3 regions of the Kitasatospora sp. NPDC098663 genome follow, and region 3 is predicted to be linked to each of the others. Evidence: riboswitches for the same ligand, from Rfam matches in the RefSeq annotation. Region 3 holds a riboswitch; each other region holds the start of a gene.

Region 1 (3,266 bases), on a different contig from region 3:
GCCGCGTACCGGGCCCGCAAGCGCCAGGAGGCCGAGGCCGCGGCACTCGGCGCCGCCGGCTAGGCCCAATGCCAGTGACTTTGGGCCTAGGTCCGGGCCGGGCTCAGGGGATCAGAGCTGCTCCGCCCAGACGCCCAGGCGGCGGGCCAGGCCCGGCACCCGGGCCAGCCGGGTGCTCAGCAGCAGCCGCTCCAGCCGCCGCCCCGGCGCCAGCCAGGCCGGGCGCGGGCGCAGCCGCAGCAGCACCCGGCCGAGCACCAGCTCGTCCGGGACCGGGCCGTAGCTGCGGCTGTCGCTGTCCACCGGGCGGTTGTCGGACAGCAGCCACCAGCCCCTCGGACGCCGCTCGGCGGCCCGCTTCACCACCAGCAGGTCCTGCTGGAAGGGGTGCCGGAAGAGCACCACCGCGCCGGGCCGGATCGGCGCGCCGTAGCGCACCAGCAGTTGGTCGCCCTCGCGCAGGGTCGGGACCATCGACGGGCCCGCCACGTCGACCAGCCCGAACGGCACCGCGCCGCCGCCCCGGCCCCGCCCCCGGGGTTCCGTGCCCGCCGGTTCCGTGCCCGCCGGTTCCGTGCTCCGCGCCACGACTCCTCCTCCCGGACCGCCCGGTCCCAGTCTGCCGTACGGACCGTCACCCCGTTCGATCCGTTCGGTGTCCGGATTACCCCGGTTCCGGGTCCGCCTTTTGCCCTAGGCCCACCGCCCGATCGCGAAACCCCGGGTGCGGAAGGGTAATCTCGGGCGCGGGAAGACGATCTAAGGAAGGACTCCCATGTTCTCTCGTCTGTTTGCACCGCGCGCCACCGCCCACGCCCACTGTGACCTGCCCTGCGGCGTGTACGACCCGGCGCAGGCCCGGATCGAGGCCGAGTCGGTCAAGGGCACCCAGGAGAAGTACCAGGCCAACGAGGACCCGGCTTTCCGCACCCGCGCCCTGATCATCAAGGAGCAGCGTGCCGAGGCCGTCAAGCACCACATCTCGGTGCTGTGGAGCGACTACTTCAAGGCCCCGCACTTCGAGAAGTACCCGCAGCTGCACCAGCTGATCAACGACACCCTGAAGGCCGCCTCGGCCGCCAAGGCGTCCACCGACCCCGCCACCGGCCAGGCCCTGCTGGACCTGATCGCCGAGGTCGACAAGATCTTCTGGGAGACCAAGCAGGCCTGAGCCTGACGCGTCGCCACCCGACCGCCCCCGTCCGCAAGCCCGGACGGGGGCGGTCGTGCGTCCACGCCCCACCCGGGCCCGGTAAGGGTTGCCTAGCCTGAGTGGCTGTTATGCTGCCAGGGCGTCCGAGGGGGAAGTCCGGTGTGAATCCGGCGCTGACCCGCAACGGTGAGCACGGCCCCTGGGGCCGTGCCAGCCCGATCGCCCCCGGCCGCTGAACTCCCGACAACTCGCCGTGGACTGCGAGGGGATGGCGCCCGGGCCCGCACCCGACCGGTGCCGCCCCCGCGCACCCGCGGCCCGAGGCAAGGCGCACCGTGAGCAGCACCGCAGCCGCGGGCAGTGGCGCAACGAGCCCGCCCGCCCGCCGAATACCCGCCCTCCCGCTCGCCGTCGGCCTGGCCGCCGCCCTGCTGCTCTCGCTGCTCTGCGGCGTGGCGCTGGGCGCCTCCGGGATCGGCCTGCCCCGCGCCCTGCGGCTGCTGGCCGCCGGGCTGACGGGCGGACGGCTGGAGGCGGACGAGGCCGCCGCCTACGCGATCGTCTGGGAGATCCGGCTGCCGCGCACCGTACTGGCCGCCGTGGTCGGCGCCGGGCTGGCCGCCACCGGCGTCGCCGTCCAGGCCCTGGTGCGCAACGCGCTGGCCGACCCGTTCGTGCTCGGCATCTCCTCCGGCGCGGCCGTCGGCGCCAACGCCGTGCTGCTGCTCGGCGCCTTCGCCTCGCTCGGGGTGTGGGCGATCTCGGCCTCCGCGTTCGGCTCGGCGCTGGTCGCCATGGTGCTGGTCTACCTCGCGGCGCGGACGGCCTACGGGCTCACCCCGCTGCGGCTGGTGCTCACCGGCACCGCGCTCTCCTACGGCTTCTCCGCCGTCACCGCGCTGATGGTCTTCGCGGCCGCCCGCGGCGAGGCCGCCCGGGACGCCATGATGTGGCTGCTCGGCAGCCTCGGCGGCGCCACCTGGGGCTCGGTGCCGATCGCCGCCGCCACCGTGCTGGCCGGCGTGGCGTATCTGGCCTGCTCCGCCGGCCGGCTGGACGCGCTCGCCATGGGCGACGAGACGGCCGCCTCGCTGGGCGTGGACCCGGACCGGCTGCGCCGCGAGCTGTTCGTGGTGACCGCCGCCGTCACCGGCACGGTGGTGGCCGTCAGCGGGGCGATCGGCTTCGTCGGGCTGATGGTGCCGCACCTGGCCCGGATGCTGGTCGGCGCCGGGCACCGCCGGGTGCTGCTGGTCGCGCCGCTCGCCGGGGCGCTGCTGCTGGTCTGGGTGGACATCGTCTCGCGCACCCTGCTGGCGCCCGCCGAACTGCCGGTCGGGGTGGTCACCGCAGTGCTCGGGGTGCCCTGTTTCCTGCTGCTGATGCGCCGTCGCGGCTATTCCTTCGGAGGCCGCTGATGGATCTCGCCCTGGACTCCGTCTCGGTCGAGCTGGCCGGCGCCCGGCTGGTCCACGACGTCGCCCTGGACGCCGCCGCCGGGCAGGTGGTCGGGCTGGTCGGGCCCAACGGCAGCGGCAAGTCGACGCTGCTGCGCTGCGTCTACCGGGCGCTGCGGCCGGCCGCCGGGGCCGTCCGGCTGGACGGCGCGGACCTGCACGCGCTGACCGCGCGCGAGGCCGCCAGGCGGGTGGCCGCACTCCCCCAGGAGCACTCCGCCGAGTTCGACTTCACGGTGGCCGAGGTGGTCGCCATGGGCCGGCTGCCGCACCGGCGCGGCCTGGGCGGCCCGGGCGCGGACGACCACGCGCGCTGCACCGAGGCGCTGCGCAAGGTCGGCGCCGAGCAGTTGGCCGGGCGGGGCTTCCTGAGCCTGTCCGGCGGCGAGAAGCAGCGGGTGCTGATCGCCCGCGCGCTGGTCCAGGAGCCCCGGCTGCTGGTGCTGGACGAGCCCACCAACCACCTGGACATCGGCCACCAGCTGGACGTGCTGGCGCTGGTCCGGGAGGCCGGCCCGACGGTGCTCACCGCGCTGCACGACCTCAACCTGGCGGCCGGCCACTGCGACCTGCTGTACGTGCTGCGGGCCGGCCGGATCGTCGCCTCGGGGCCGCCCGCCGAGGTGCTCCGACCCGCCCTGCTGGCCGAGGTGTTC
Region 2 (3,266 bases), on a different contig from region 3:
CCAGTCCACGGTCTGCACGTGCCAGCCGTAAGCGGCGTAGCGGGCCGGGACATCCTCGCTGAAGGAGATGTCGGTGTCGTCCTCGATGGAGATGTGGTTGGAGTCGTAGAAGACGATGAGGTCGCCGAGTTCCTGGTGCCCTGCCAGGGAGGCGGCCTCGCCGGTGACGCCCTCCATCAGGTCTCCGTCGGAGGCGATCACGTAGACGTGATGGTCGAAGGGGCTGGTGCCCGCTTCGGCGTCCGGGTCGAGGAGACCGCGTTCGCGGCGGGCGGCCATCGCCATGCCCACCGCGCTGGCCAGGCCCTGGCCCAGCGGGCCGGTGGTCATCTCCACGCCGGGGGTGTGCCGGTGTTCGGGGTGCCCGGGGGTGGCGGAGTCCCAGGTCCGGTAGGCCTGCAGGTCCGAGAGTTCCAGGCCGTAGCCGGCCAGGTAGAGCTGGATGTAGAGGGTCAGGCTGGAGTGGCCGCAGGAGAGCACGAAGCGGTCCCGTCCCAGCCACCGGTCGTCGCCGGGGTCGTGGCGCATGACGTTCTGGAACAGCAGGTACGCCAGTGGGGCCAGGCTCATCGCGGTGCCCGGATGGCCGTTGCCGACCTTCTGCACCGCGTCGGCGGCCAGCAGCCGCACGGTGTCCACCGCCCGCGCGTCGACCTCGTCCCACCCTGCCCGCCCTGCCACCGGATCCGCGAGGGATTCGTCGCGCCGCGCGGTAGCGTCGTTCTGGTCGTTCGCCATGCCGTTGCTCCTTCGTCTCGGCTTGTCGTCCATCGTTCCTGCGGCACTGGGCGGGCACGACCGCCGGGCCGTCGCCCGCGTGGTTGCTGGTGATGTACGAACTATGCCCAGGGGTGGCGCGCTGTCCGGCACGACACACCCTTTCGGTGAGCCGCTCCGCCTCGTCGCTTGCCCCCGAAGTGGGGGAACACACCCCTGACCACCCGTCGCAGGTCCGCGGGAGGGCGTGCGCGGGCCCCCCTTCGACGGCACGGTGCCTCCGCCGCCGAGCAGGGTCGGTGACGGCGTGCTCGATCCGCTCGACGCCGACGACCGGCCACGTCTCCGCCCGCACCTGAGACCCCTGGCCGGGCCCCGTGGCCGATCCCTCCCGCAACCCCGGGAACGGTCCAGACGATCATCCCTTGGGCTGGCCAGCACCGACCTGACCACGCCTGATACCTTTCCATCGCCGTGGTGTACGGGAAACCGGTCTGAGTCCGGTGCGGCCCTCGCCACTGTTGCCGCGGAGTTCCGCGGCCCTCGCTGACCGGCTTTTCCAGCGGTCAGGGCCACTGGGCGGGCTGGAAGAGCCGTCCGGGAAGGTCGGCCGCGGCGTGTCGATGCGGAAGCCAGGAGACCGGCCACGGCGCTACATGTTCCACGAGGGTTTTGGAGAACACGTGCCCAGCGGTCTGCCGCATCCGTTCCGTTCCATATGTTCCGTACGTCCCACAGGTCCGATACGTGTCGGCCGGACGGTCGCGGCCGTCCTGTTCGTCGGCATGCTCGGAGCCTGCACGGGCGCCCCCGCGCCCGCCACGTCCGGCGGGACGACCGGAACTGCCGCGCCGGTCAGCGTCGACAACTGCGGGACCACCGTCACGGTCGGCGCGCCGCCCGACCGGCTGGTGACGCTCAACCAGGGTGCCACCGAAGTGGCCCTGGCCCTCGGCCTGCAGTCCCGCATGGCCGGTACCGCCTACCTCGACGACTCCGTCCCGGAGAAGTGGAAGGCGGCCTACGACTCCGTCCCGGTGCTCTCCAAGGACTACCCGACGAAGGAGAAGCTCCTCGCGGCCCGTCCCGACTTCCTGTACGCCTCCTACTCCAGCGCGTTCACCGACAAGGTCGCGGGCACCCGGGAGGAACTGCGCGGCCAGGGCATCCCGTCGTACCTGTCCCCGTTCGGCTGCTCGGACAAGAGCCAGGTGGCGCCGACGACCTGGCAGGCGGTGTGGGGCGAACTGAACGACGTCGCCAAGGTCTTCGGTGTCACGGAGCGGGCCACCGCGATCCGGCAGCAGCAGGAGCAGCAGCTGGCCCAGTTGACGGCGACGGCCGCGGGCAAGGACCTGAAGGTCCTGTGGTTCGACTCGGACACCAAGGCGCCGTTCGTCGGCGCCGGCCACGGCGGACCTCAACTCGTGCTCGACGCCGTGGGCGCCCGCAACGTCTTCGCGGACCTGCCCGGTGGCTGGCAGAACGTGAGCTGGGAGAAGGTCGTCGCGGCGGACCCGGACGCCATCGTGCTCGCGGACGCCGGCTGGGACACGGCCCAGTCCAAGATCGACTACTTGGCGAACGACCCGGTGCTGAGCAAGCTCACCGCCGTGCAGCGCAAGGCCTTCGTGGTGGTGCCGTTCTCGGAGTCGACTCCCGGCGTGCTGCTCGCCGACGGCGCCGCCAAGGTGTCCGCGGGACTGGGCCAACTGCACCCGGGTTCATGACCACCGCGCCCCACCCCGTCGCGCGGCGCTCCGGTCAGGGCCGCGCGACGGCGGCCCTGGCCGTCGGTGCGGCCCTGCTCCTGGCCACCGTGCTCCTCGGCCTGGCCGTGGGCTCGCAACACGAACCGGTCCGGACGGTGATCGACGTCGTCCTGCGCCGTCTCGGGCTGGGCGACCCGAACGTCACGCTGCTGGACGACCAGATCGTCTGGCAGCTGCGGCTGCCCCGGGTCCTGGGAGCGGCCGCCACCGGCGCCGGCCTCGCGGTCTGCGGCGCGGTGCTGCAGACGCTGACCGGCAACGACCTGGCCGATCCCTTCCTGCTCGGGATCTCCGACGGAGCCGCCGCCGGCGCGGTCACCGTGATCGTCCTCGGCGTCGGCGTGTCCGGCGCCGTGGGCACCGGCGCGGTCGCGACGGCGGCCTTCGCCGGTGCCCTGCTCGCCGCCGTCGTCGTCCTGGCACTGGCCGGCGCCCGCACCCGATCGCTACCGACCACCCGGACCGTGCTCGCCGGCATCGCGGTGGGACAGATGTGCGGGGCCTACACCTCGTTCGTGGTGATGGTCCTCGGGGACCGCAACGCGGCGCGCGGTGTCATGGAGTGGACGCTGGGCTCGGTCGCCGGCGTGCGGTGGCCCACCGCCGTCTTCCTGACCGCGGTCGCGCTGGCCGGTGTCACGGTCCTGGCCTCCTCGGCCCGCGACCTGGACGCCTTCGCCTTCGGCGAGACCGCCGCCCGCTCCCTCGGCGTCCACGTCGAGCGCACCCGCTGGGTCCTCGTCGCCACCGCCGCCCTGGTGACCGCGTGCCTGGTCG
Region 3 (3,266 bases):
TCATGATCGCGCCGAACTCGGCGTAGCACATGTGGGTGTGGACCTGGGTGTCCGCGCGGACGCCCGAGGTGGCCAGGCGGAAGGACTCGGTGGCCCACGCCAGGTACGCCGGGCGGTCGGCGGCGCGCAGCGGCAGGGTCTCGCGCAGGGCCGGCTCGTCGACCTGGACGACGGCCGCGCCCGCGGCCTCCAGGTCGGTGACCTCGTCGCGCAGGGCGAGGGCGACCTGCCGGGCGGTGTCGCCGAGCGGCTGGTCGTCGCGGACGAAGGACCAGGCGAGCATCGTGACGGGGCCGGTGAGCATGCCCTTGACCGGGCGGTCGGTGAGGCCCTGCGCGTAGCCGAACCAGTCGACGGTCATCGGGTGCGGGCGGGAGATGTCCCCGGCCAGGACCGGCGGGCGCACGTACCGGGTGCCGTAGGACTGCACCCAGCCGTGCCGGGTGGCGAGGTAGCCGGTGAGCTGCTCGGCGAAGTACTGGACCATGTCGTTGCGCTCGGGCTCGCCGTGCACCAGGACGTCCAGTCCGGCCTTCTCCTGGAAGGCGATGACCTCCCGGACCTCGGTCTCCATCCGCTCCCGGTAGGCCGCCGCGTCGATCCGGCCCGCCGTGAGGTCGGCCCGCGCGACCCGCAGTTCGGAGGTCTGCGGGAACGAGCCGATGGTGGTGGTCGGCAGCAGCGGCAGGCCGAGCCGGGCGCGCTGGGCCTCGGCCCGCTGCGGGTAGGCCTGGGCGCGGCGGGTGTCGTCGGCGGTGACGGCGGCGGTACGGGCGCGCACCGCCGGGTCGTGGGTGATCGGCGAGTTGGCGCGCGAGGCGAGGTCGGCGCGGTTGGCGGCCAGGTCGGCGGCGATCGCCCCCGTGCCCTCGCGCAGACCCCGGGCCAGCAGCGCCACCTCCCGGGCCTTCTGCTTGGCGAAGGCGAGCCAGCGCAGGATCTGCGGGTCGACGTCGCGTTCGGCGGCGGCGTCCAGCGGCACGTGCAGGAGCGAGCAGGACGGGGCGACGTCGACCCGCTCGGCCAGGCCCAGCAGGGTCGCCAGGGTCGCCAGCGACTTCTCCAGGTCGTTGATCCAGATGTTGCGCCCGTCGACCACCCCGGCCACCAGCCGCTTGCCGGGCAGCCCGCCGACGGCGGCCAGATCGTCCAGGTTCGCAGCGGCGGGCCCCGTGAAGTCCAGCGCCAGGCCCTCGACCGGGGCCTTGGCCAGCACGGGCAGGGCCTCGCCCAGGCGGTCGAAGTAGCTCGCGACCAGCAGCTTCGGACGGTCCGCCAGGCCGCCCAGCTCACGGTAGGCGCGGGCGGCGGTGTTCAGCTCGGCCGGGGTGCGGTCCTGCACCAGCGCGGGCTCGTCCAGCTGCACCCACTCGGCGCCGGCCGCCTTCAGGTCCGCCAGCAGCTGCGCGTAGACCGGCAGCAGCCGGTCCAGCAGGGTGATCGGCTGGAAGTCCTCGGCGACACCGGGGGCGGGCTTGGCGAGCAGCAGGTAGGTGAGGGGGCCGACCAGCACGGGGCGTGCGGTGTGGCCGAGCGCCAGCGCCTCCCGGAACTCCCCGACGGCCTTGGCCGGGTCCGCGGTGAAGACGGTGTCCGGGCCGAGTTCGGGCACCAGGTAGTGGTAGTTGGTGTCGAACCACTTGGTCATCTCCAGCGGCGCGACCTCCTGGGTGCCGCGCGCCATGGCGAAGTAGCCGTCCAGCGCGTCCGCCTCGACGGCCGCCCGGTGGCGGGCCGGGATCGCGCCGACGGCGACCGTGGTGTCCAGTACGTGGTCGTAGAACGAGAAGTCGCCGGTGGGCACTTCCAGGACCCCGGCCTGGGCGAGCTGCGCCCAGTTCTCCCGGCGCAGGCCGACCGCCGTCTCCCGCAGGGCGTCGGCGGTGACCGTGCCCTTCCAGTAGCCCTCGATGGCCTTCTTCAGCTCCCGGCCCTGGCCCTGCCGGGGGTAGCCGTACACGGTGGCCCTGGTCGCCGCGGCTGCGGACTTCGTGGTCAAGGGACTCTCCTTCGCGAGTCTGGCTCCTCAAGTGCCCGGGGACGGGACGAGAGCGCGAAGGGATGACGAACCGGGCGGCGGCTCACGTCGACGCGTGTGCCCGATCCGCCTGGTATGGTCGCCGACCCGCCCACGAGGTCACCGGGGTATCCGCACGCGGAACGGTCCGCGGGCGGGCAACGGGCAGGTCTTCGGACTCGTGGGCGCACCGGGCCTGTCGGCGTCCGGTACCTACTGGCCATCGCTTCCCAGACCCGTCCCGGGTCCAGTGCGTATGACGGCGGTCGTTCCCACTCACCGCTGCGGGGCAGTCCCGGATTCCCACCGGGTTCCCTCTTGCGACGTCCTGCCTGGCGGACAGGACGAACCAGCTGCGTGGCCAGCTTAGGGGCAAACCACCGGGGCCGACGCGGAATTCACGGAAGCCGTCCGCATGGTGAGACTCCCTCGCCGTTCGCGGCGCCGTTCGCGGCGCCGTTCGCGGTGCCGCTGGCGGTGCCGTTCGTGGTGACTCGTCGACCGTCCGGGGCTTCGAAGCGCACCACGGGCTCGAAGTTGGCGCGGCGGGCCGCGCGGCGGAGGACGGTGAGGACGGCCGGGCCGACGACGAGCACGGCCGTGAAGGTGGTGACGGCCCGGCCGGTGTCCCAGCCGAGCGAGGTGGCGAGGTCGAAGAGCAGGTAGCGGTGCCACTGCTCGGTGAACGGCAGCCCCGGCAGGTAGGCGATGGAACTGTTCGGGTCGGTGGAGAACGGCCAGAAGGAGAGGTTGAGAAGGAAGCCGAAGAGGTACCCGGAGAAGGCCCCGTACGCCGCCAGCATCGCCACCTCCCAGCGCCGCCGCCGGGTTCTCGGCAGGAGCCCGGCGAGCATGCCGACGAACGCGCAGCCGAACATCTGGTACGGCATCCAGGGGCCGACGCCGCCGGTGAGCAGCGCGGAGGCGAACAGCGAGGTGCAGCCGAGGGTGAACCCGAAGCCCGGGCCGAAGACCCGGCCGGCCAGGACGAGGATGAAGAAGACCGTCTCCACTCCTGCGGTGCCGGCGCCGAGCGGGCGCAGCCCGGCGTTGACGGCGGACAGGACGCCGAGCATGGCGAGGGCCTTGGCGTCGATGCCGCCGGCCGCGATCTCCGCGATGACGACGGCGAGCACCAGGATCAGCAGGGCGCCGAAGATCAGCGGCGGGGCGTAGGAGGAGCCGAACTTTCCCGGGGCGACGACGAACGGCCAGGTGAAGGCGACCAAGCCGATGAAGGCGGCCAGGG

What was found. A riboswitch is a leader RNA that binds a small molecule or an ion and turns the genes downstream of it on or off. The one in region 3 is predicted to bind cobalamin.
Region 1: another riboswitch for cobalamin. It lies ahead of ACIQVZ_RS17105 (FecCD family ABC transporter permease); the one in region 3 lies ahead of metE (5-methyltetrahydropteroyltriglutamate--homocysteine S-methyltransferase).
Region 2: another riboswitch for cobalamin. It lies ahead of ACIQVZ_RS20175 (ABC transporter substrate-binding protein); the one in region 3 lies ahead of metE (5-methyltetrahydropteroyltriglutamate--homocysteine S-methyltransferase).

What each region holds. Positions count from the first base shown of each region.
Region 1 covers NZ_JBIWAP010000013.1:195,828-199,093, forward strand. Annotated here, with positions in the region: gene ACIQVZ_RS17090 (CGNR zinc finger domain-containing protein) at 1-63, shown strand, start outside; gene sodX (nickel-type superoxide dismutase maturation protease) at 112-474, opposite strand; gene sodN (superoxide dismutase, Ni) at 776-1,171, shown strand; cobalamin riboswitch at 1,260-1,399, shown strand; gene ACIQVZ_RS17105 (FecCD family ABC transporter permease) at 1,489-2,571, shown strand; gene ACIQVZ_RS17110 (ABC transporter ATP-binding protein) at 2,571-3,266, shown strand, end outside.
Region 2 covers NZ_JBIWAP010000017.1:90,247-93,512, reverse strand. Annotated here, with positions in the region: gene tkt (transketolase) at 1-738, opposite strand, end outside; cobalamin riboswitch at 1,176-1,381, shown strand; gene ACIQVZ_RS20175 (ABC transporter substrate-binding protein) at 1,503-2,447, shown strand; gene ACIQVZ_RS20170 (iron chelate uptake ABC transporter family permease subunit) at 2,444-3,266, shown strand, end outside.
Region 3 covers NZ_JBIWAP010000005.1:174,083-177,348, forward strand. Annotated here, with positions in the region: gene metE (5-methyltetrahydropteroyltriglutamate--homocysteine S-methyltransferase) at 1-1,999, opposite strand, end outside; cobalamin riboswitch at 2,164-2,386, opposite strand; gene ACIQVZ_RS07510 (ECF transporter S component) at 2,416-3,266, opposite strand, start outside.